One region of the Streptomyces sp. NPDC104381 genome, then DNA from elsewhere that is predicted to be linked to it. Evidence: riboswitches for the same ligand, from Rfam matches in the RefSeq annotation. Region 1 holds a riboswitch; each other region holds the start of a gene.
What was found. Region 1 has a riboswitch for cyclic di-AMP ahead of ACZ607_RS10210 (C40 family peptidase). Riboswitches for the same ligand answer to the same signal wherever they lie in the genome.
Positions count from the first base shown of each region.

Region 2: linked by a shared signal. The riboswitch ahead of ACZ607_RS08590 (transglycosylase SLT domain-containing protein) and the one ahead of ACZ607_RS10210 (C40 family peptidase) in region 1 are both predicted to bind cyclic di-AMP.
Region 3: linked by a shared signal. The riboswitch ahead of ACZ607_RS09110 (M23 family metallopeptidase) and the one ahead of ACZ607_RS10210 (C40 family peptidase) in region 1 are both predicted to bind cyclic di-AMP.
Region 4: linked by a shared signal. The riboswitch ahead of ACZ607_RS31040 (LysM peptidoglycan-binding domain-containing protein) and the one ahead of ACZ607_RS10210 (C40 family peptidase) in region 1 are both predicted to bind cyclic di-AMP.

Region 1 is NZ_JBVJNK010000003.1:142,186-147,381, reverse strand. It holds gene ACZ607_RS10220 (ABC transporter permease) at 1-621, shown strand, start outside; gene ACZ607_RS10215 (hypothetical protein) at 1,049-1,357, shown strand; cyclic di-AMP (ydaO/yuaA leader) riboswitch at 1,716-1,888, shown strand; gene ACZ607_RS10210 (C40 family peptidase) at 1,892-2,362, shown strand; gene ACZ607_RS10205 (LysE family translocator) at 2,381-3,031, opposite strand; gene ACZ607_RS10200 (LysR family transcriptional regulator) at 3,104-4,018, shown strand; gene ACZ607_RS10195 (ATP-binding protein) at 4,107-4,538, opposite strand; gene ACZ607_RS10190 (8-amino-7-oxononanoate synthase) at 4,760-5,196, opposite strand, start outside.
Region 2 is NZ_JBVJNK010000002.1:808,682-813,877, reverse strand. It holds partial or broken gene ACZ607_RS08610 (heavy metal translocating P-type ATPase) at 1-525, shown strand, start outside; gene ACZ607_RS08605 (flavodoxin family protein) at 614-1,066, shown strand; gene ACZ607_RS08600 (TOBE domain-containing protein) at 1,146-1,541, opposite strand; gene ACZ607_RS08595 (hypothetical protein) at 1,691-1,921, opposite strand; cyclic di-AMP (ydaO/yuaA leader) riboswitch at 2,311-2,470, shown strand; gene ACZ607_RS08590 (transglycosylase SLT domain-containing protein) at 2,473-3,321, shown strand; gene ACZ607_RS08585 (hypothetical protein) at 3,527-4,114, shown strand; gene ACZ607_RS08580 (SIS domain-containing protein) at 4,179-5,072, opposite strand.
Region 3 is NZ_JBVJNK010000002.1:976,405-981,600, reverse strand. It holds gene ACZ607_RS09120 (M16 family metallopeptidase) at 1-847, shown strand, start outside; gene ACZ607_RS09115 (M16 family metallopeptidase) at 874-2,256, shown strand; cyclic di-AMP (ydaO/yuaA leader) riboswitch at 2,447-2,615, shown strand; gene ACZ607_RS09110 (M23 family metallopeptidase) at 2,628-3,416, shown strand; gene ACZ607_RS09105 (GntR family transcriptional regulator) at 3,641-4,345, shown strand; gene ACZ607_RS09100 (HPr family phosphocarrier protein) at 4,519-4,800, opposite strand; gene ACZ607_RS09095 (bifunctional acetate--CoA ligase family protein/GNAT family N-acetyltransferase) at 4,981-5,196, shown strand, end outside.
Region 4 is NZ_JBVJNK010000010.1:160,639-165,834, forward strand. It holds gene ACZ607_RS31025 (nucleoside triphosphate pyrophosphohydrolase) at 1-391, shown strand, start outside; gene ACZ607_RS31030 (cytochrome P450 family protein) at 388-1,683, shown strand; gene ACZ607_RS31035 (transglycosylase family protein) at 1,789-2,748, shown strand; cyclic di-AMP (ydaO/yuaA leader) riboswitch at 3,039-3,207, shown strand; gene ACZ607_RS31040 (LysM peptidoglycan-binding domain-containing protein) at 3,208-3,900, shown strand; gene eno (phosphopyruvate hydratase) at 4,231-5,196, shown strand, end outside.

The DNA of each region.
Region 1 (5,196 bases):
CCGGTCACCGATGTCGTCGCGGCGCCCGAGGCCGATCCGCGCGGCGCCGCGCTCGGCGCGAGCATCCTCCCGCTGGCCCTGGCCGGTGTCGCCGCCGGTGCGCTGGTCACCGTCATGGGACTGCGCGGTGCCAGGGCGGCCGTGACCCTCGTCGCGGCATCGGCCCTGGTCGGTGTCGCGGCCACCGCGATCGCCCACAGCTGGCTGGGCGTGGTGGCGGGTGACTGGTGGGCGGAGGCCGGCGCCATCGGGCTGACCGTGCTGGCCATCGCCTCGGCCGTCGGAGGGCTCGCCACCCTGCTCGGCCCGAAGGGCATCGGTGTGGGCGCGCTGCTGATGGTGCTGCTCGGCAACTCCTTCTCGGGTGTCACGAGCGCCCCTCAGCTGCTGCCCGAACCGGTCGGCGCGATCGGTCAGTGGCTCCCGCCGGGGGCGGGCGGCTCGCTGCTGCGGTCGGTCGCGTTCTTCGACGGCGCGGCGGCGGGCGGCGGCGCGCTGACCCTGGCCGTGTGGGCGGCCGTCGGCCTGGCCGCCGTACTGGCCGGCGGCCGCCGGCGCCCGGAGCCGGACGCTCCGTCCCCCTCCTCCGCCGGGCACCCCGAGCCCGCCCTCGCCGGCTGACGGGACACCACCCGGACGAGCCGCGCCCTCGCCGGACTGGCGGGGGCGCGGCTCCCGCCGTGCCACGATCGTGCGCGAACAGGGCCGGCCGCGCCCTCCCGCGCCGCGGTGCGGCTCGGGGCAGGAGCCCCCGGCCGCCGACATGCCCTGCCGGGCACCCGGGTAGTCATTCAGCGACCCGCCCCGAGGAGCCGCTGCGGGGCCTGCCCTCCGATCTCGGCACCCGGGCCCGCGAGTTGACGCGCGAACACCTGTCGCTCACGGCCGTGCCGGCCCACCGCACGGGCGCTCCCCACAAGAGATCAGCGCCGACATCGAACGGGACACCTTCCTCGACGCCCCGGCCGCCCCGGCGTTCGGGCCGGTGGACCACGTCATGGAGAACCGCGCACCGTCCCGGCCGCCGCACCCGCGAGGTGAACGCCCGATGCTCCCACCCCAGTTCCCGCCGCTTCCCGCCCTGACCCGCGCCGAGGCCGAGTTCATCGACCGCTACCTGGAGGCGCTCGACCAGCTCGGCCGCATCAACCCCGCCCGTGGCAGCGACACGTACGGGGCGCTCCGGGCGGCCCAGGCGCTCGCGTCCAAGGCCGCCGCCCTCCGGGACGCGCTGGTGTTGATGCACGAGCGGGGTGAATCGCAGATCCACGCGGACACCTTGGCCAGGGCACTGCGGCTGCTGGACGGCGAGCGTCGCGCCGCACGGGTCGCCGTGCCACCCGCGCCGTCGAGTTGAACGCCTCACCACCGGTCGCGGAACCCGCCTTTCGGCGCCTCTTCTCGACACGCCCGGCGGGCCGATGAGTTTTGCTCGCTCGATCGGCGTAGAAGCTACCCCGCCCGAGGGACAGCCCAACTTGCGCAACGGGCGCGGACGCTGAGCGGAATCCGTTGTTCCGCCGCTGGTACGCGGCTGGTCCGGCCCGGTCGTCACGGCTCCCGGGTGGCCGCGTCCACCCGATCGGATCAGTCGTGACGACTCTCACATATCGCCACTTCAGCGAGGAAATCCGGCAGTGCGTGCGTAAAGATCCCTGGGACGACAAGCCCCCGCCACCGCGGCGGGGCGGTCCGGGCGGACGCCGAGTCCTGCCGCCGTCCGGATGCCTGGTCGACAGAAGTGGATCGGCAGGAGTGGAGGACCCGAGCACAACGGGCCGGCCGGGCAACCGGACGGCCCTCGGGGTGAAGCCGCACCACGCGGCCGGGCAACTTCGCCAGCCCGAACCCGACAGGTCATCCTTCACAGGCGGCTGACGAAGGGTTGCGCATGACTGCGCAGGTTCATGTCCCGTCTCTGTTCGCCCGTGTCGGTACGGCTTCGGTTCTGACATTCGCCGTAGGCACCACCATGATGGCCCCCGGTCTCGTGAACGACGCCGAGGCCGCGACCCATTCGACGAAGGCGCTCAAGATCGCCGCCTCGAAGAAGGGGTCGCCCTACAGATGGGGAGCCACCGGCCCCCATCGGTTCGACTGCTCCGGTCTCACGCTCTACTCGTTCAAGAAGGCCGGCAAGAAACTCCCCCGTACGGCTCAGCAGCAGTACAACAAGACCCGCCATATCTCCAGGTCGCAGCGGAAACGCGGCGACCTGGTCTTTTTCCATGCGGGCAGCAGTGTGTACCACGTCGGCATCTACGCCGGCAGCGGCAAGATCTGGCACTCACCGAAGACAGGCGCCGTGGTCCGGCTGGAGAAGATCTGGTCCGGCAACGTCTGGTACGGGAGGGTCGCCTGACACCCTCCCCCTTCCGGTTCAGCGCAGCAGGGGGCCCGTCACCAGTACGAGCCCCAACGCGGTGAGCGCCGTGCCGCTGCCCCCCTCGATCGCGCGGGAGGCACGCGGCCGGCGCAGCCACCGCCCCAGCCGGGCCACGAGCAGGGCCACCGAGGAGAACCAGACGAGCGCGAGCACGACGACCACCGAGGCCAGCAGCAGGGTCCTGGGAAGCGCCGACCGCCCCTCGGGGACGAACTGGGGCAGCAGGCTGAGGAAGAGCACGGGGGCCTTCGGGTTGAGGGCGTTGGTCAGGAAGCCCTGGCGCAGCGAGCGTCCGAGTCCCGGCAGCGCCCGGCCCGGGTCCTCCTCCTGGGCTTCGGCGCCCGCGCCGGTGGTGGCCGCCCGGCGCCACATCGCGTACAGACCGCTGAGCCCCAGGTAGAGCACGTACGCGCCGCCGAGCAGCTGCACGGTGCGGAACAGGACGGGCATCGTCACGAGGACGGCGGCGAGTCCGGCGGCGGCCAGCGCGGTGTGCACCAGCAGCCCTCCGGCGACCCCCACCGCGGTGGCGAGCCCGGACCGCCGGGATGCGAGGGCGTTGCGTACGACGACCGTGAAGTCGGCGCCGGGGAGGGCCACCATTCCCGCGGCGACGGCGACGAAGGCGAGCAGTTGTGCGTCCATGGGTCCACCTTGGCCGCTCAGGCCCTTTAGCATGTACTTGCAATATTCTGGGTCTGCCGAAAGGAATGCTTAATGTACGACCCGACGCGGCTGGCCGCGCTGGTGGCGGTGTCCGAGGCCGGCTCGATCACGCGCGCGGCGGCGCGGCTGGGTTACACCGCGCCCGCGCTCTCGCAGCAGCTGGCCAAGCTGGAGCGGGAGGCGGGGGCCGCGCTCCTGGTCCGCCATCACCGTGGGGCACGGCTGACGGCGGCGGGTGAGCTGCTGGCGGGGCGGGCCAGACGCGTGCTGGACGAGATGGAGCAGGCGCGGCACGAGCTGGCCGGGCTCGCGGGGCTGTCGGGCGGCCGGCTGCGCGTCGGTACGTTCGTGACGGCCGGGATCCATCTGCTGCCGCCCGTGCTCACGGCCTTCCGGCGCGCCCACCCCGACGTGGAGCTGGCCGTCACGGACTACGAGCCGCCCGCCGGGGTCACCGCGGTGGCGGCGGGTGACGTGGACCTGGCGCTGACCCATGCGTACGAGCCCGCGGCTCCCCAGCCGCTGCCGGCCGGGCTGTCGGCCGAGCCGCTGCTCGTCGAGGAGCTGGTGCTGGTCACCGCGCTCGGGCAGATGCTGTCCGAGGGCGGCGGCCCGCTGCCGGTGGCCGAACTCGCGGGCCGTCCGCTGATCAGCAGCGCCCCCGACCATCCGCCGCGGCGCGGGGTGGAGCGGGCGCTGGCCGAGGCGGGTGCCACCCCGGCGGTGGTGTGCGAGTCGCCCGGCTACGCCCTGGTCTGCGCCCTGGTCAGTGCGGGGATCGGCGTGGCGGTGGTGCCGGAGATGGTGGCGGCGATGTCCCCGGCGCCACTCGCCGTCCGGCGGCTGGAACCCGCCGCATTCCGGCGGACGATCTCCGTGGTGCACCGCGGGGACCGGAACACCCCGGCGGCGACGACGCTGATGGCGCTGCTGCGCAGCGGCTTCGGCCGGGCCTCCGCAGGCTGAGGACCGGCCCGCTCCACGCAGGGGCCGATCCATCCGGGAGCCGCTCCGCACAGGGCCCCGCTCCCGCGGCCGGCACGCGTCCGCCGCGTCAGGCCTGGGCGGGAACCGGCCAGGGAAGGGCCACCGCCACGGTCTTGCCCCCGTCGGCGGTGGGACTGACGCTCAGCCGGCCGCCGTGCTCCTTCGTCAGGGCCCGGATGATCACCATGCCGCGCCCGTTGTCCTGGCGTACGGCGGCGGGCAGCCGCTGGGGCCGGCGCGGGTGGCTGTCCGTCACGCCGAGGTAGAGCTCCACGTCCCGGTCGAGACGGAGGTCCACCGTGAAGGTGGGCGACTGGCCGAAGGTGTGCTGGACCGCGTTGGTGGCGAGTTCGGAGACGATCAGCCGGACGGTGTCCGCGGTGTCGCCGTCCTCGGCGAGGCCCCATTCGGTGAGCACCCGGGCCACATGTCTCCGGGCCGTGGAGACCGAGGCCGGATCGCTCGGCAGGGTGACGGATGCTTCCTGATGGTCTGCCATGGCGACGCCGTCCCTTTCCCGGCCCGACCGGCCTGTGACCGAGCCTGGATTGTGCTTCGCGCCAGAGTGCCACCGATGCCGCCCGCGATGACGGCGATCCACCAAGATATGCATATATCTGTCGCTCGTTACGGTGAACCCCGTCCCCGCTCCCGCGCGCCGGCCTCACGCCCGGAGGGGACACGGGTCCACCGCGGCTCCGCTCCTCGGCGAGCGCCCGTTCAGCTGGCGGACAGCGGTGCCGTCGCGACGACCGTGCCCACGGCGGCCGCGATCTGATCGTGCGTCAGGTCGGCGCGGGCGGTCAGCCGAAGCCGGGAGATCCCGTCCGGCACCGACGGCGGGCGGAAGCACCCCACCGCGAGACCCGCGGCGCGGCAGTCGGCGGCCCAGCGCACCGCCGACTCCGCGGAGGGGGCGCGGACCGACACCACGGCGGCGTCGGGGCGCACCGCGGTCAGCCCGGCCGCCGTGAGCCGGCCGTGCAGCTCGGCGGCGACCGCCCCGGCCCTCGCCGCGCGGTCCGGTTCGCGGCGCAGCAGACGCAGCGCGCCCAGCGCCGCGCCGACGGCGGCCGGGGCGAGACCGGTGTCGAAGATGAACGTACGGGCCGTGTTGACCAGATGCTGGATGACGCGGGCGGGGCCGAGCACCGCCC
Region 2 (5,196 bases), on a different contig from region 1:
GACACCAGCGCCGAGGCCGTCCGGCGGCTGCGCGCCCTCGGGCTGACGCCCGTCCTGCTGACCGGCGACAACAAGGCGGTCGCCGAGTCCGTCGCGGCCGAGGTCGGCATCGACCAGGTCATCGCCGAGGTCATGCCGCAGGACAAGGCCGAGGTCGTCAGGAAGCTCCAGGCGGAGGGGCGCACCGTCGCCGTGGTCGGCGACGGGGTCAACGACGCCGCGGCGCTCGCCCAGGCCGACCTGGGCCTGTCCATGGGGACGGGCACGGACGCCGCCATCGAGGCCGGCGACCTGACGCTCGTACGGGGGGACCTGAGGGTGGCCGCCGACGCGATCCGGCTCTCCCGCCGCACGCTGGGCACGATCCGCTCGAACCTCTTCTGGGCCTTCGCCTACAACGTGGCCGCCCTCCCGCTCGCGGCGGCAGGTCTGCTCAACCCCATGATCGCGGGCGCGGCCATGGCCTTCTCGTCGGTCTTCGTCGTGGGCAACAGCCTCCGTCTGCGCGGCTTCCGCGCCGCCGACCGGGACGGCGCCCGCGCCTCCTCCCATGCCCACGGGCCCGCGTCCCCCAGCAGCGCGGGGGACCCGGCCAACGGGTAGGTTCGGTGGCGTGGCCACTCTGCTGATCGTGCATCACACCCCGTCGCCCAACTGCCAGGCACTGTTCGAAGCGGTGCTGTCCGGCGCGACGACGGAGGACATCGAGGGCGTACGGGTCGTGCGGCGGGCGGCCCTCGCCGCCACGGCGTCCGACGTGCTGGCGGCCGACGGCTTCCTGCTCGGCACCCCGGCGAACCTCGGGTACATGTCCGGCGCCCTGAAACACTTCTTCGACCAGGTCTACTACCCGTGCCTGGACGCGACGAAGGGCCGGCCCTTCGGCTACTACGTGCACGGCGGCAACGACGTCACCGGCGCCGTACGCGGCATCGAGGCGATCACGACGGGCCTCGGATGGCGCCGTGCGGCCGACGCCGTGACCGTCACCGGTGAGCCGGGCAAGGCCGACACCGAGGCGTGCTGGGAGCTGGGGGCGACGCTCGCCGCCGGCCTGATGGACTGACGGGCCCGGTACGGGGGCGCAGCCGTTCACGCCGCTCCCCGGTGGCCCGTACGAAAGCCGCGGCGGCGGCTCTCCCGACTCAGGCGCGGTCGATGTGCACGCTGGTCGACTTCACGCGGGCCGTCGCCTCGATGCCGACCTCCAGCCCCAGCTCCTCCACGGCTTCCCTGGTCAGCAGCGAGACGAGGCGGTGCGGACCGGCCTGGATCTCGACCTGGGCGGCCACGTCGCCGAGCTTCACGGCCGTGACGATGCCCGGGAAGGCGTTGCGCGCCGAGGTGTAGGAGGCCTCCTCGTCGCCGCCGCCGCTCTGGCCGACCTCGATCGAGAACGCCGCCAGATCACGGCCGTCGATGAGACGGCGCCCGCCCTCGTCGCGATGGGTCGCCACCCGGCCGGCGTCCGCCCAGCGTCGTGCGGTGTCCGGGCTGACGCCGAGGAGGCGCGCGGCCTGCCCGATGGTGTAGGTCTGCATGCGTGACATGGTAAGAGATCTTCTCGCATATGCAAGCTTAGTTCGTATAACTCCTTGCATATGCGAGCCCGTCGGCGGAGCGGGAATCCTCCGAGTGCATGCGGCCGGGCGCGGAGGCCGTCAGTGTGTGGCCCGCCGTCGGAGCCCGCTCAGCGCGGCTTCCACGTCAGCTTGCCCCCGCCCACCCAGCGGACGACCGCCGGGTCGTCGAGGTCATGGACCTGGATTCCGGCCGCGGAGGCGGCGATCAGGACGTCCGTCATGTCGGTCGCGCCTCCGATCACCTCTCCGTCGATCTCCACGACGCGGAAGGGCGGATCCCCGGGCTGGACGGGCAGGACGGTGATCCGGGGGGCCGAGGCGTGAGGGCTTTCAGTCATAGCCGGATCGGTTCCACATGGACGCTCCAGGTATGCCCGCCAGCGCCTTTTGTGAGTCGTATGCCCGGTTTGAGTCGGTTTCTTGAAATTGATCCCGTAATCCATAAAAGGCCATTTCGTGTGACCTGGGGCCTTCGCTCGGGCGCAAAACGCCCGAATCGGGCGCCGTGACCAGCGTCACCTTATGCGCCCCCGACGCAGGGGTGCGGCAGTCGGTTCCCTTCTGTGCCAAGAGAAGTGACGGACGCGATGTGGGGTGGATTACATGAATTCACAAGAATTGATCTTGCGAATGAATTGTGATCAACGAACCAGGCTTGTTCCTTTCCCTATTTCTCGCCTACGGTCACCATCACTCCGGGCGGAACGCCGAATCCTGCCGCCGTCCGGTTACCCGACCGATCACTTCTCGTACGGCAGGAGCGGGGGACCCAAGTAAGCGCCGATCCGGTTTCCGGAGCGGCTCGGGGTGAAGTCGCATTCCCATGCGGCCGGGCATCTCCAGCCCGAACCCGACAGCTCACTTCGCAGGCGACGGAGAGGAATTCAGCATGCCCGAAAATGGTAAGCACCGTCGTTTCAGGACCAGTTCGCTGACTCGCGGCATCATCGCCGTGACCACGGGTGGAGCCGCCCTGGCCCTCCCCGTGATCGGCGCTACCGGCGCCTTCGCCGCCCCGGCCCAGCCGGCCGCCGTCGAAAAGGCCGCCACCTCGACTGCCGCGACCGGCAAGGGAATTGCCGCGCAGAAGTCCAAGCCCGCCTCGTATTCCGTGGTCGTGGGTGACACCCTTGCGAAGATCGCTCGGGAGCATTCCGTGAACGGTGGCTGGAAGGCCCTGTACGAGGCCAACGAGAAGGCCGTCGGCGGAAACCCGGACCTGATTCACCCCGGTCTCGAGCTGACCCTCGGTGGCAAGGCCGGGAACAAGTCCGCGGACAAGGCCGAGTCCAAGGCCTCCGACCGTGCCGAGCAGAGCGCCGACCGCGCCGACCGTTCGGAGCGCACGAGCACCTCCGCCGCCGCGGAGGGCGCGCCCGCCGCCGAGACCGCTCCTGCCGCCGAGCCGGTCTCGTACACGAACGACCTCGACGGCTGGATCAAGGAGTCGCTCGCCGTCATGGCCGAGCACGGCATCCCCGGCACCTACGAGGGCATCCACCGCAACATCATCCGCGAGTCCGCGGGTGACCCCCAGGCCATCAACAACTGGGACATCAACGCGATCAACGGCGTCCCGTCCAAGGGCCTGCTGCAGGTCATCGACCCGACCTTCCAGGCCTACCACGTGCCCGGTACGTCGATGGACAGCTACGACCCGGTCGCCAACATCACGGCCGCGTGCAACTACGCCGCGGACAAGTACGGCTCCATCGACAACGTCTTCGGGGCCTACTGAGCCTCGGCGAGGCGGAACCCCTGACGCACGGCGTGTGACAGAGGGACAGAAGTGACGGGTGGTACGGGTTCGGCGGAACCCGTACCACCCGTCGTCCGTTTGTACGGCGTCGCGTGTGCCGTGACCGCGCCGTCCCGGCCGCCGACAGGCCGGGCGGAACCCGGTTGACTGGTCTCGTACAGGTTCGTCGTCCATACTGCCCGCCGTGGAGCAGCGCATAGATTCGAACACCAAGCCAGAGTTCGCCGCGGGGACCGACCCGGCGTACATCCCCGGCCTGACGGCCCCTGCCCCCGCGCGGACGGAGGCGGAAGCGGAGGAGGCGCCCCGGAAGCCCGAGCCGGCCGACGCGGTACCGGAGGCCGACGCCGAGGGCGCGCTCGCCCCGGAGGCGGCCGAGGAGCACGTGGACGGCTCGGCGGCGGCCGCGATCGACGACGCGGCCACGGCCGACGAGGCGCCGGCTGACGGCGCGGCCCCCGAAGCCGCCCGTGAGGGCGCCCGCGACGAGGACGGCCCCGTCTTCGAGGTCAGTGACCGGCGCGGGTCCATCCGGGTGGACGCCGAGGGGGTCCGCTTCCGGCTCGACGACCAGGAGGCGGAGTTCGACTGGTCCGAGATCGGCGCGGTCGAGGTCAGGACGGGCCGCTTCGGCCGCCGGTTCACCGTGACCGTCCACCTGTCGAGCCGCCGGTGGTTCAACGCCGAGGTCGAGGCCGGTGCCCGCGGCGACCTCAAGACATGGACGGCGGAACTCGACGAGGCGCTGGACGCCTACTTCGAAGAGGCCTGACCCCTCCGGTCGCCTCCGCGCACCGGGCCGCCCGCCGGCCCGGTGCGCGGCATGCCGCGACGGCTCAGGCGCCGGCCGCCGTGCCGAGCACGACCGACCGCGTCAGATGGCGCGGCTGGTCGGGGTCCAGGCCCCGGGCCGCCGCGCGGGCGATCGCCAGCCGCTGGACCCGCACCAGATCGGCCAGCGGGTCCAGTCCGCTCTCCACCCAGCGCGCCCCGGTCGCCAGCACCTGCTCCCGCAACCCGTCCGGAGCGGCGCCGAACATCCAGGTCGCCGTCCCGGCCGTGGCGATGCTGATGGGGCCGTGCCGGTACTCCATCGCCGGATACGACTCGGTCCAGGACAGGGACGCCTCCTTCATCTTCAGCGCCGCCTCGTTGGCGAGCCCGACCGTCCAGCCGCGCCCCAGGAAGCTGAACTGGGTGCTGTCCAGGAGCCCTTCGGGCAGGGGTTCCGCGAGGGCGGTCTCCGCGTCCCGTACGACGTCCTCGGTGTGCAGCCCGAGATGGGCGCGGAACAGGGTCAGGGCGGTGGTCGCGAACCTCGTCTGGACCACGGACCGTTCGTCGGCGAAGTCCAGGACGACCACGTCGTCGGCCGCCGTCATCACCGGGGTCGCCGGGTCGGCGGTCACGGCGGTGGTCCGGGTGGTGCCCCGCAGCCGGGACAGCAGGCCGAGCACCTCCGTCGTCGTGCCCGACCGGGTCAGCGCGACGACCCGGTCGTACGTACGCCCGAAGGGGAACTCCGAGGCGGCGTACGCGTCCGACTCGCCCTGGCCCGAGTCCTCGCGGAGCGAGGCGTACGCCTGCGCCATGTAGTACGACGTGCCGCAGCCGACGACGGCGACGCGCTCGCCCGCGGCGGGCAGGGCCGCGCTCCGGTCGAGGGCCACCTCGGCGGCACGGCGCCAGCACTCGGGCTGGCCGGCTGTCTCGGTCTCGACATGCGACATGTCCGCACTCCGCTTCCGCTGCTGTTCGCGTCCGGTGGGGCGTGGAGGATGAAACCGACGCCCGCTTGCTCGATTCTGCATGTTAGCCGGGTCAATCGAGCAAGAACAAGCAAAGTGTTTACGC
Region 3 (5,196 bases), on a different contig from region 1:
CCACCCGTACCACCACACGCCGATCGGCTCGATGGCCGACCTGGACGCGGCGACGCTGGAGGACGCCCAGGCGTTCTTCCGTACGTACTACGCGCCGAACAACGCCGTGCTCTCCGTGGTCGGGGACATCGACCCGGAGCAGACGCTCGCCTGGATCGAGAAGTACTTCGGCTCCATCCCGTCCCACGACGGCAAGCAGCCCCCGCGTGACGGCACGCTGCCGGGCATCATCGGCGAGCAGCTGCGCGAAGTGGTCCACGAGGAGGTCCCCGCGCGTGCGCTGATGGCCGCCTACCGGCTGCCGCACGACGGCACGCGCGAGTGCGACGCCGCGGACCTGGCGCTGACCGTGCTCGGCGGCGGCGAGTCGTCCCGACTGCACAACCGGCTGGTGCGCCGCGACCGTACGGCGGTGGACGCGGGATTCGGGCTGCTCAGGCTGGCGGGCGCACCGTCGCTGGGCTGGCTGGACGTCAAGACGTCCGGCGGTGTCGAGGTGCCGCAGATCGAGGCGGCCGTCGACGAGGAGCTGGCCCGCTTCGCCGAGGAGGGTCCCACCCCGGAGGAGATGGAGCGCGCCCAGGCGCAGTTGGAGCGCGAGTGGCTGGACCGTCTCGGCACGGTCGCGGGCCGCGCGGACGAACTGTGCAAGTACGCCGTCCTGTTCGGTGACCCGCAGCTCGCCCTGACCGCGGTGGGCCGTGTGCTCGACGTGACGGCCGACGAGGTCAAGGCCGCCGCCCGGGCACACCTGCGCCCCGACAACCGTGCGGTCCTGGTCTACGAGCCGGTCGAGCCGGCCGACGAGACCGAGGACACCGACGCGCCCGAGGGGGCCGACAAGTGACCGACGCCGCCGTGACTGGAGTAGCGATGGAGTACCACCCGCAGCCGACCGCCGGCGAGGCCAGGCCCTGGGCCTTCCCCGCGCCCGAGCGCGGCGCCCTGCCCAACGGGCTGACCGTGCTGCGCTGCCACCGGCCCGGCCAGCAGGTCGTCGCCGTGGAGATCTTCCTCGACGCCCCGCTGGACGCCGAGCCCGAGGGCCTGGACGGCGTCGCCACGATCATGGCCCGCGCGCTGTCCGAGGGCACGGACAAGCGCTCCGCGGAGGAGTTCGCCGCGGAGCTGGAGCGCTGCGGCGCCACGCTGGGCGCCCACGCGGACCACCCCGGTGTCCGCGTCTCCCTGGAGGTGCCGGCCTCCCGGCTGTCCAAGGCCCTCGGCCTGGTCGCCGAGGCGCTGCGGGCCCCGGCCTTCGCCGAGAGCGAGATCGAGCGCCTGGTGGGCAACCGCCTCGACGAGATCCCCCACGAGCAGGCCAACCCCGGCATGCGGGCCGCCAAGCAGCTCTCCAAGGAGCTGTTCCCCGCCACCGCACGGATGTCGCGCCCGCGCCGGGGCACCGAGGAGACCGTCCGGCGGATCGACGCCGCCGCCGTGCGCGCCTTCTACGACGCCCATGTCCGCCCGTCCACGGCGACGGCGGTCGTCGTCGGGGACCTCACCGGGGTGGACCTGGACGCGCTGCTCTCCGAGACCGTCGGCGACTGGTCGGGCAACGCCGGCCAAGCCCGGCCCGTGCCCCCGATCACCGCGGACGACACCGGCCGTGTGGTCATCGTGAACCGCCCCGGCGCCGTGCAGACGCAGCTGCTGATCGGCCGGATCGGCGCGGACCGGCACGACAGCGTGTGGCCGGCCCAGGTCCTCGGCACCTACTGCCTCGGCGGCACCCTCACCTCCCGGCTGGACCGCGTGCTGCGGGAGGAGAAGGGCTACACCTACGGTGTCCGTGCCTTCGGACAGGTGCTGCGCTCGACGGCGCCCGGCTCCTCGTCCGGGGCGACCGGCGCGGCGATGCTCGCCATCAGCGGCTCCGTCGACACGGAGTCCACCGGCCCCGCGCTCGACGACCTCTGGAAGGTCCTGCGCACCCTGGCGGCCGAAGGGCTCACCGACGCCGAGCGTGAGACCGCCGTGCAGAACCTCGTGGGCGTCGCCCCGCTGAAGTACGAGACGGCGGCCTCCGTCGCGGGCACCCTGGCCGACCAGGTGGAGCAGCACCTGCCGGACGACTACCAGGCCGAGCTGTACGCGCGCCTGGCCGCGACCGGCACGGTCGAGGCGACCGCCGCCGTGGTCAACGCCTTCCCGGTGGACCGGCTGGTCACCGTGCTGGTCGGGGACGCCGCGCAGATCAAGGAGCCCGTCGAGGCACTCGGCATCGGCGAGGTGTCGGTCGTCAACGGCTGACGGAGCAGGACACGACGGACCTCGGCGGGCGCACTCCGCCGGGGTTCTGTCATTTGCCCGTTTCGGGAGGAAGATTGGCATTCGTCCTGTGGGATGGGTGACAAAAGACCCTTTCCGTTTGGCGGGACGAAGGGGCCCGCTCTAGCGTCGGCTCGGCTGTCCGCCGGACGAATGCCGCATCCGCGGCGCCGGACAGTCATCGCCGAGTCCCCGTCAGGCGCGAGCCTGGGGAGCCGGGGACCCACGAAGTCCCTGGGGTGAATCGGATCCCTGCACCTCGACGAGGGCCCAGTGATCCGTAGGAGACCTTCCTGCTCCGAACCCGTCAGCTAACCCGGTAGGCGAGAAGGAAGGAAAGGACCAGCCCCTCCATGGCGTTCATCCGTGCCACCGGGAAGCACCGTGCCCCGAGCCGCCTGACACGCAGGAGCGCCAAGGTCGCCGGTGTCGCCGCCCTGGCCACCACCGGCGTACTCGGTGCCACCGTCTCCCCGGCCGTCGCCGCGGACTCCGAGGCCGTCACCGCCACCGGTCTGACCCAGACCGTCGCCCTCGACACCACCCTCGCCGCCCAGATCGAGGCCCAGGCGAAGGCCCAGAAGCACCAGGCCGACGTCGCCGCGAAGGCCGCGGCCGAAGCGAAGGCCAGGGCGAAGGCCAAGGCCGAGGCCAAGCGCAAGGCGGAGGCCCGCGCCAAGGAGGCCCGCGAGGAGAAGGCGCGCGCCGCCCGCGCCGCCGAGCGCGCCCGGCTGAACGCCTTCCACCTCCCGGTCGCCGGCTCGCACGTGACCACCGGCTACAAGTCCGGCGGCGCGCTCTGGTCCTCCGGCAGCCACTCCGGCGTGGACTTCCAGGCCGCGTCCGGCACCTCCGTCGTCGCGGTCGGCGCCGGCACGGTCGTCGAGGCCGGCTGGGGCGGCGCGTACGGCAACAACATCGTGCTCCGGATGAAGGACGGCACGTACACCCAGTACGGCCACCTCTCCTCGATCGGCGTCTCCGTCGGCCAGAGCGTCGGCTCGGGCGAGCAGATAGGCATCTCCGGCTCGACCGGCAACTCCACCGGTCCGCACCTGCACTTCGAGGCCCGGACCACCCCCGAGTACGGCTCGGACATGGACCCGGTCGCCTACCTCCGCGCCCACGGGGTCCAGGTCTGACCCGACCCCGCGGCACAGGCTCCGACGAAGGCCCCGGCATCCGCCCGGGGCCTTCGCCGTGTCCCGGCGCGAGGCCCCCGTCGAAGCCCTCGCGGAAGTGATCCCTGGCCAAAAGATATCCATGGATTCCACCCCGCCATCGGAAATTCCGGCCGGTTGCAATAGAGTCACAGAACAGGCGTCGATCGGCCGCGTTTCGCGGGGATTAAGGCGGAGGTTCGGACATGCGCATTCCCGCGCATTCGGTATGCACGGCAATCCGTGACGACATCGTCTCCGGTGTCTTCGAGCGCGGCAGCCGCCTCACCGAAGAGGTGCTCGCGCGTCGCTACGGGGTCTCACGCGTCCCCGTGCGGGAGGCGCTGCGCACCCTGGAGTCCGAGGGGTTCGTCGTCACGCGGCGGCACGCCGGTGCCTGTGTCGCCGAGCCCACGGAGCAGGAGGCCGCGGACCTTCTGGAGATCCGCATGCTCCTGGAGCCCCTGGGAGCGGCCCGGGCGGCCCAGCGGCGCACCGAGGCGCACCTCAAGGTGCTCCGCGGCCTGGTCAGGCTGGGCCAGGAACGCGTGCGCCGGGGCGAGGGGGAGGATCTGCGCTCCCTGGGCGGCTGGTTCCACGAGACGCTGGCACAGGCCTCGGGAAGCCCCGCTCTGATCGCGCTCCTCACCCAGCTCCGGCACAAGATCGCCTGGATGTACGCCGTCGAGCAGCCGGCCCGCCCCGCGGACTCCTGGGCCGAGCACGGCGCTCTCGTCGACGCCGTGGCGCGCCGCGACCCGGAGCGGGCCAGGGCGCTCGCCGTCCAGCACGCCGAACGGGCCACCGCGGCCCACCGGCTGCGACGCCCCCCGGCTCCGGGCCGCACGGTGGGCCCGGCCAGGGTGAGGACTTCGCAACACCCCGTAAACATCGCGGGAGCCCGTCATTAACAATGACGCCGTATACAAAGAGGGCCGTGATCGAGCGGCATTCTTTCTGCTGCCCTGAAACTGCAATTGCGGGCTTCGGTCGTTCCGCCGGAGAACGGAAAAAGCCGCGGCTCCCGGTCGGGGGTGCCGCGGCTTATTCCGCAGAGAAGAATTCCGGTTCGAAGCGGCCGGAATCAGACGGTCTCCGGAAGCTCCTCGAGCCCCTCGGCGACCAGCTTCGCCAGACGGTCCAGGGCGGCCTCGGCGTTGTCCGCCTCGGACGCGAGCACGATCTCCTCGCCACCCTGGGCGCCCAGGCCGAGCACCGCGAGCATGGACGCGGCGTTGACGGGGTTGCCGTCCGCCTTGGCGATCGTCACGGGGACGCCGGAGGCCGTGGCGGCACGGACGAAGATGGAAGCGGGGCGGGCGTGCAGGCCCTCGGCCCAACCGACGTTGACGCGGCGCTCAGCCATGGTTCTGCCCTTCACGTATCAATGGTTGTCTAGACCAGTCTCTCATGCAGTGCGGTACCGCTGTGCCCGGCACCGCCGCCGGCCTCCCGTACCGGCCTCGTACCCGCTCACGCACCGGCCTCCCGTACGGTTCGGCCCGGGTTCGGGCCGAACGAAAAGCCCGAGCCGTAGGCTTTGCCCATGGAGCCCACTCCGGAGCAGAGTCCGCATCACGCGTACCCCGACCACTGGGAGGCGGACGTGGTGCTCCGTGACGGTGGCACCGCGCGGATCAGGCCCATCACCACGGACGACGCCGAGCGGCTGGTCAGCTTCTACGAGCAGGTGTCCGACGAGTCGAAGTACTACCGCTTCTTCGCCCCGTATCCGCGTCTCTCCGCCCGTGACGTCCACCGC
Region 4 (5,196 bases), on a different contig from region 1:
CACGATCGTCGAGAAGCTGATCCACCGTCATCCGCATGTGTTCGGCGACGCGACCGCCGAGACCCCGGAGGACGTCCACGCCCACTGGCTCCGTACGAAGGCGATCGAGAAGCAGCGCGAGTCGGTCACCGACGGGGTGCCGCTCGGCCAGCCGGGGCTCGCGCTGGCCGCCAAGCTCGGCAGCAGGGCCCGGGCCGCGGGCCTCGACGCCGCGCTCCCCGAGGGCGACGGGATCGGCTACCGGCTGCTCGCCCTCGCGGTGGAGGCCGAACAGGACGGCACCGACCCGGAGGCCGCCCTGCGGGCCGCCGCCCGCGCCTACCGGGACGCGATCCGGACGGCGGAGGGGCTCGGCGGCCCCGGAGCCGCTCCGGATAGCGTCGAGGAGTGAACGACAGCCCCGGGGCGGACCCCGCGCCCGACGCAGCACCCGAACTCTTCACCTGGGAGTTCGCCACCGACCCGTACCCCGCCTACGCCTGGCTCCGCGAGCACAGCCCCGTGCACCGCACGAAGCTGCCCAGCGGGGTCGAGGCCTGGCTGGTGACCCGGTACGGCGACGCCCGGCAGGCCCTCGCCGACACCCGGCTCTCCAAGAACCCGGCCCACCACGCGGGCTCCGCGAACGCCAAGGGCAAGACGGGCATCCCGGGCGAGCGCAAGGCCGAGCTGATGACGCATCTGCTGAACATCGACCCCCCGGACCACACCCGGCTGCGCCGGCTCGTGTCCAAGGCGTTCACCCCGCGCCGGGTCGCGGAGTTCGCGCCGCGCGTGCAGGAGCTGACGGACCGCCTCATCGACGGCTTCGCCGAGGAGGGGAAGGCGGACCTGATCCACGACTTCGCGTTCCCCCTGCCCATCTACGCGATCTGCGACCTGCTGGGGGTGCCCCGGGAGGACCAGGACGACTTCCGCGACTGGGCGGGCATGATGATCCGGCACGGCGGCGGGCCACGCGGCGGGGTGGCCCGGTCGGTCAAGAAGATGCGCGGCTATCTCGCCGAACTCATCCACCGTAAGAGGGAGAATCCCGGCGACGACCTGATCTCCGGGCTCATCCGGGCGAGCGACCACGGCGAGCACCTCAGCGAGAACGAGGCCGCGGCCATGGCCTTCATCCTCCTCTTCGCCGGTTTCGAGACGACGGTGAACCTCATCGGCAACGGCACCTACGCCCTGCTGCGCAACCCGTCCCAGCGCGAGCGCCTGGAGCGCTCGTTGGCCGCCGGGGAGACGGACCTGCTCGCCACGGGCATCGAGGAGCTGCTGCGCTACGACGGCCCGGTGGAGCTCGCGACCTGGCGCTACGCCACCGAGCCCGTGACCCTGGGAGGGCAGGACATCGCGGCCGGCGACCCCGTCCTCGTGGTGCTGGCCGCCGCCGACCGGGACCCGGAGCGATTCCAGGATGCGGACACCCTGGATCTCGCACGCAGTGACAATCAGCATCTCGGATACGGGCACGGCATCCACTACTGCCTGGGGGCTCCGCTGGCCCGGCTGGAGGGCCAGGTGGCGCTGGCGACCCTGCTGAGACGCCTCCCCGACCTGCGGCTCGCTGCGGATCCTGCCGATTTGCGCTGGCGCGGCGGACTCATCATGCGTGGACTGCGCACGCTTCCCGTGGAGTTCGGTCCCGGGGAGCCCGCCGAAAAAGGTGACAGCCTGTCAACTCTGTGACTTTCACGTGATCTCTGCTGCATCGACTTGTGACACACGTTCGAGTAGGGCTAGGTTCACCGTTCGACTCACCCGTCACAAGTCAGTCACACGGAAGGCAACCCCATGGGCTCCGCGACCGGCAGACACCGCCGCCCTCGCCAGGCACCCGCCATCGTCGTCGCCGCAGGCGTCACCGGATCGGCCATCGCCATCCCGCTGCTCGGCGCCGGCGGCGCGCAGGCCGCCGACGCGTCCACCTGGGACAGGGTCGCCGAATGCGAGAGCGGCGGCATGTGGAGTGCCGACCTCGGCAACGGCTACTACGGCGGTCTGCAGTTCTCGCAGGACACGTGGTCGGCGTACGGCGGCACGGCCTACGCCCCCCGGGCCGACCTGGCCAGCCGCTCGCAGCAGATCGCGGTCGCGGAGAAGGTCCTGGACGACAAGGGACCGCAGGCATGGCCGAGCTGCGCGGTGATCTCCGGGCTCGCCCTGGACGGCACGCTGCCGGGCGTCGACCCGGGCGGCGAGCCGTCCGCGGAGCCCTCCGACACCGCGACCCCGTCCGAGACCCCTTCCGCCGAGCCCTCGGACACCGCGACGCCGTCCGACACGCCCTCGTCCGGATCGAAGGCTCCGTCCGACGAGGCCGACGACACGGCCGGCCAGGACGACGACACGGACGCGTCGCCGTCCGCCACCCCGACCCCCGAGCCCTCCGGGACGTCCGGCGCCTCCCGGGGCGACGGCGGGACGGGCGGCAAGCACCGGGGCACGCCCGCCCCCGAGACGAGCGCGGGAGCGGACCTGGACGAGGGGCGCGAGTCCGGCCGCCACGCCTCGCGCGGTGAGTCCGAGGCACGTCAGGGCGCGGAGGGCACGTACACCGTCCGCGAAGGCGACAACCTCTGGTCGATCGCCGACGCGCAGGACCTCGACGGCGGCTGGCCGGCGCTCTACGAGGCCAACAAGGACGAGCTGGGCTCCGACCCCGACCTGATCCTTCCCGGCCAGAGCCTGGACCTCCTGGGCCTCGGGTCCGACGCGCAGGGCGACTCGGCGGAGACCGCCGCCGCCAACTGATCAAAAGCGGGAAAACGCCCCGAAAACAGGGGTAGTTCAGAGGCCTATGTCCACTTATGCGTAAGTGAGACATGGGTCTCTTTGCTTCAACTCCTGCGGTCGGTCCGTCCGATCCGTCCATATTGGCTCCGACCTGCGAAAACGAACCTTCACGTCGAACCGGTACGGGCTGATTGGCCGTTATGTCCATCTTTGAATGTGGGGGTTGCGTGTGTTTACGGTCGGAGCCGCTCGCACCGCGGGCACCTTCGACCGTCACGCCGAATCCTGCCGTCGGCCGAAGGGGACCGACGCGTAAAGCGCCGTAGGCAGGAGCGGGGGACCCAGGTAAGTGCCGGACCCGGCCGTCGGAAGACGGGCCGTGTACGGCTTGGGGTGAAGTCGTCCGCGAGTAGGGCGACCGGGCCACTCACAGCCCGAACCCGACAGCTCACCTCGTAGGCGTCGGTGAGGAGAACCATGCTGCTTTCCAGCAAGGGCAAGCACCGTCGCCCGTCCAAGGCCGTCCGCATCGCGACCCTGGCCGGTGTCACCGGTGCCGCCGTCGCCGTGCCGCTGATGGGCGCGACCGGCGCTTCCGCCGCCTCCGTCGACACCTGGGACGCTGTCGCCCAGTGCGAGTCCGGTGGCAACTGGTCCATCAACACCGGCAACGGCTACTACGGCGGTCTGCAGTTCTCGCAGTCCAGCTGGGCCGCCGCCGGCGGCACGCAGTACGCCGCCCGCGCCGACCTGGCCTCCAAGGACCAGCAGATAGCCGCCGCCGAGAAGCTCCTCGACCTTCAGGGCCCGGGTGCCTGGTCCTGCGCCGGGGCCGGCGGGCTGACGAACGACGGTGTGGACCCGGGCGTCGACACCGGCGCGTCGAAGAACGGCGACACCGACCCGCAGGCCGCTCCGGAGCGCAAGGCCGAGCAGCCCACCACGCGCAGCGAGAAGCGCACGGCCCCCGAGAAGACCGTCACCACCCCGACCGGCGAGAAGGTCGAGAAGGGCGACGGCGAGTACAAGGTCAAGGCCGGCGACACCCTCAGCAAGATCGCCGAGGCGAAGAAGGTCAAGGGCGGCTGGGAGAAGCTGTTCAAGCTGAACGACGACATCGTCGACGAGGCCGACCTGATCTTCCCGGGCCAGCAGCTCCACCTGAAGTAGTCGGAAACACCCCCGGGGCGCTCCTCCTGCCCCGGAGGCCGGGCCCGGCGCGCAGACCCCCCGCGCGCCGGGCCGGGCCGTGTCCGGACCCTCCCGGGGACGCCCCGGCCGGGGGCCGTTCGCGGGCTCGCCGTGAAGGTGAGTGTTCAACAGTTGTGGTTACTCGCCAGTAGATTTCTGGAGCTTTGCCCGGAATGCAGGTCCTTGGGTCCTTTTTCGTCCCAGGGGACGGGCGGACGGCCGACGGAGCGTGCCGAGCCGGTTAGGCTCGTGGCGCAAGGCCACAGTGACCCTGCACAACCAGTGTCAGATCCCAGAAGGAGATGCCTCGTGCCGTCCATCGACGTCGTCGTAGCCAGGGAAATCCTCGACTCCCGGGGCAACCCCACGGTCGAGGTCGAGGTTGGCCTCGACGACGGCAGCACGGGACGTGCTGCTGTTCCGTCCGGCGCCTCCACCGGTGCGTTCGAGGCCATCGAGCTTCGCGACGGGGACCCCAACCGTTACCAGGGCAAGGGCGTCGAGAAGGCCGTCCTCGCCGTGATCGAGCAGATCGGCCCGGAGCTCGTCGGCTACGACGCCACCGAGCAGCGCCTCATCGACCAGGCGATGTTCGACCTGGACGCCACCGAGAACAAGGGCTCCCTCGGTGCCAACGCCATCCTCGGTGTCTCGCTGGCCGTGGCGCACGCCGCGTCCGAGGCGTCCGACCTCCCGCTCTTCCGCTACCTCGGCGGCCCGAACGCGCACCTGCTGCCCGTTCCGATGATGAACATCCTGAACGGCGGCTCGCACGCCGACTCCAACGTGGACATCCAGGAGTTCATGATCGCGCCGATCGGCGCCGAGTCCTTCTCCGAGGCCCTTCGCTGGGGCGCGGAGATCTACCACACGCTGAAGAAGGTCCTGAAGACCAAGGGCCTGTCCACCGGTCTCGGTGACGAGGGCGGCTTCGCCCCCAACCTCGAGTCCAACCGCGCCGCCCTCGACCTCATCCTCGAGGCCGTCAAGGAGGCCGGTTACGTCCCGGGCCGCGACATCGCGCTCGCGCTCGACGTCGCCGCGTCCGAGTTCTACAAGGACGGCGTCTACGAGTTCGAGGGCAAGTCCCGCTCGGCCGCCGAGATGACCGAGTACTACGAGGAGCTCGTCTCCGCGTACCCGCTGGTCTCCATCGAGGACCCGCTGTACGAGGACGACTGGGCCGGCTGGAAGGTCATCACCGACAAGCTCGGCTCCAAGGTGCAGATCGTCGGTGACGACCTGTTCGTCACCAACCCCGAGCGCCTCACCCGT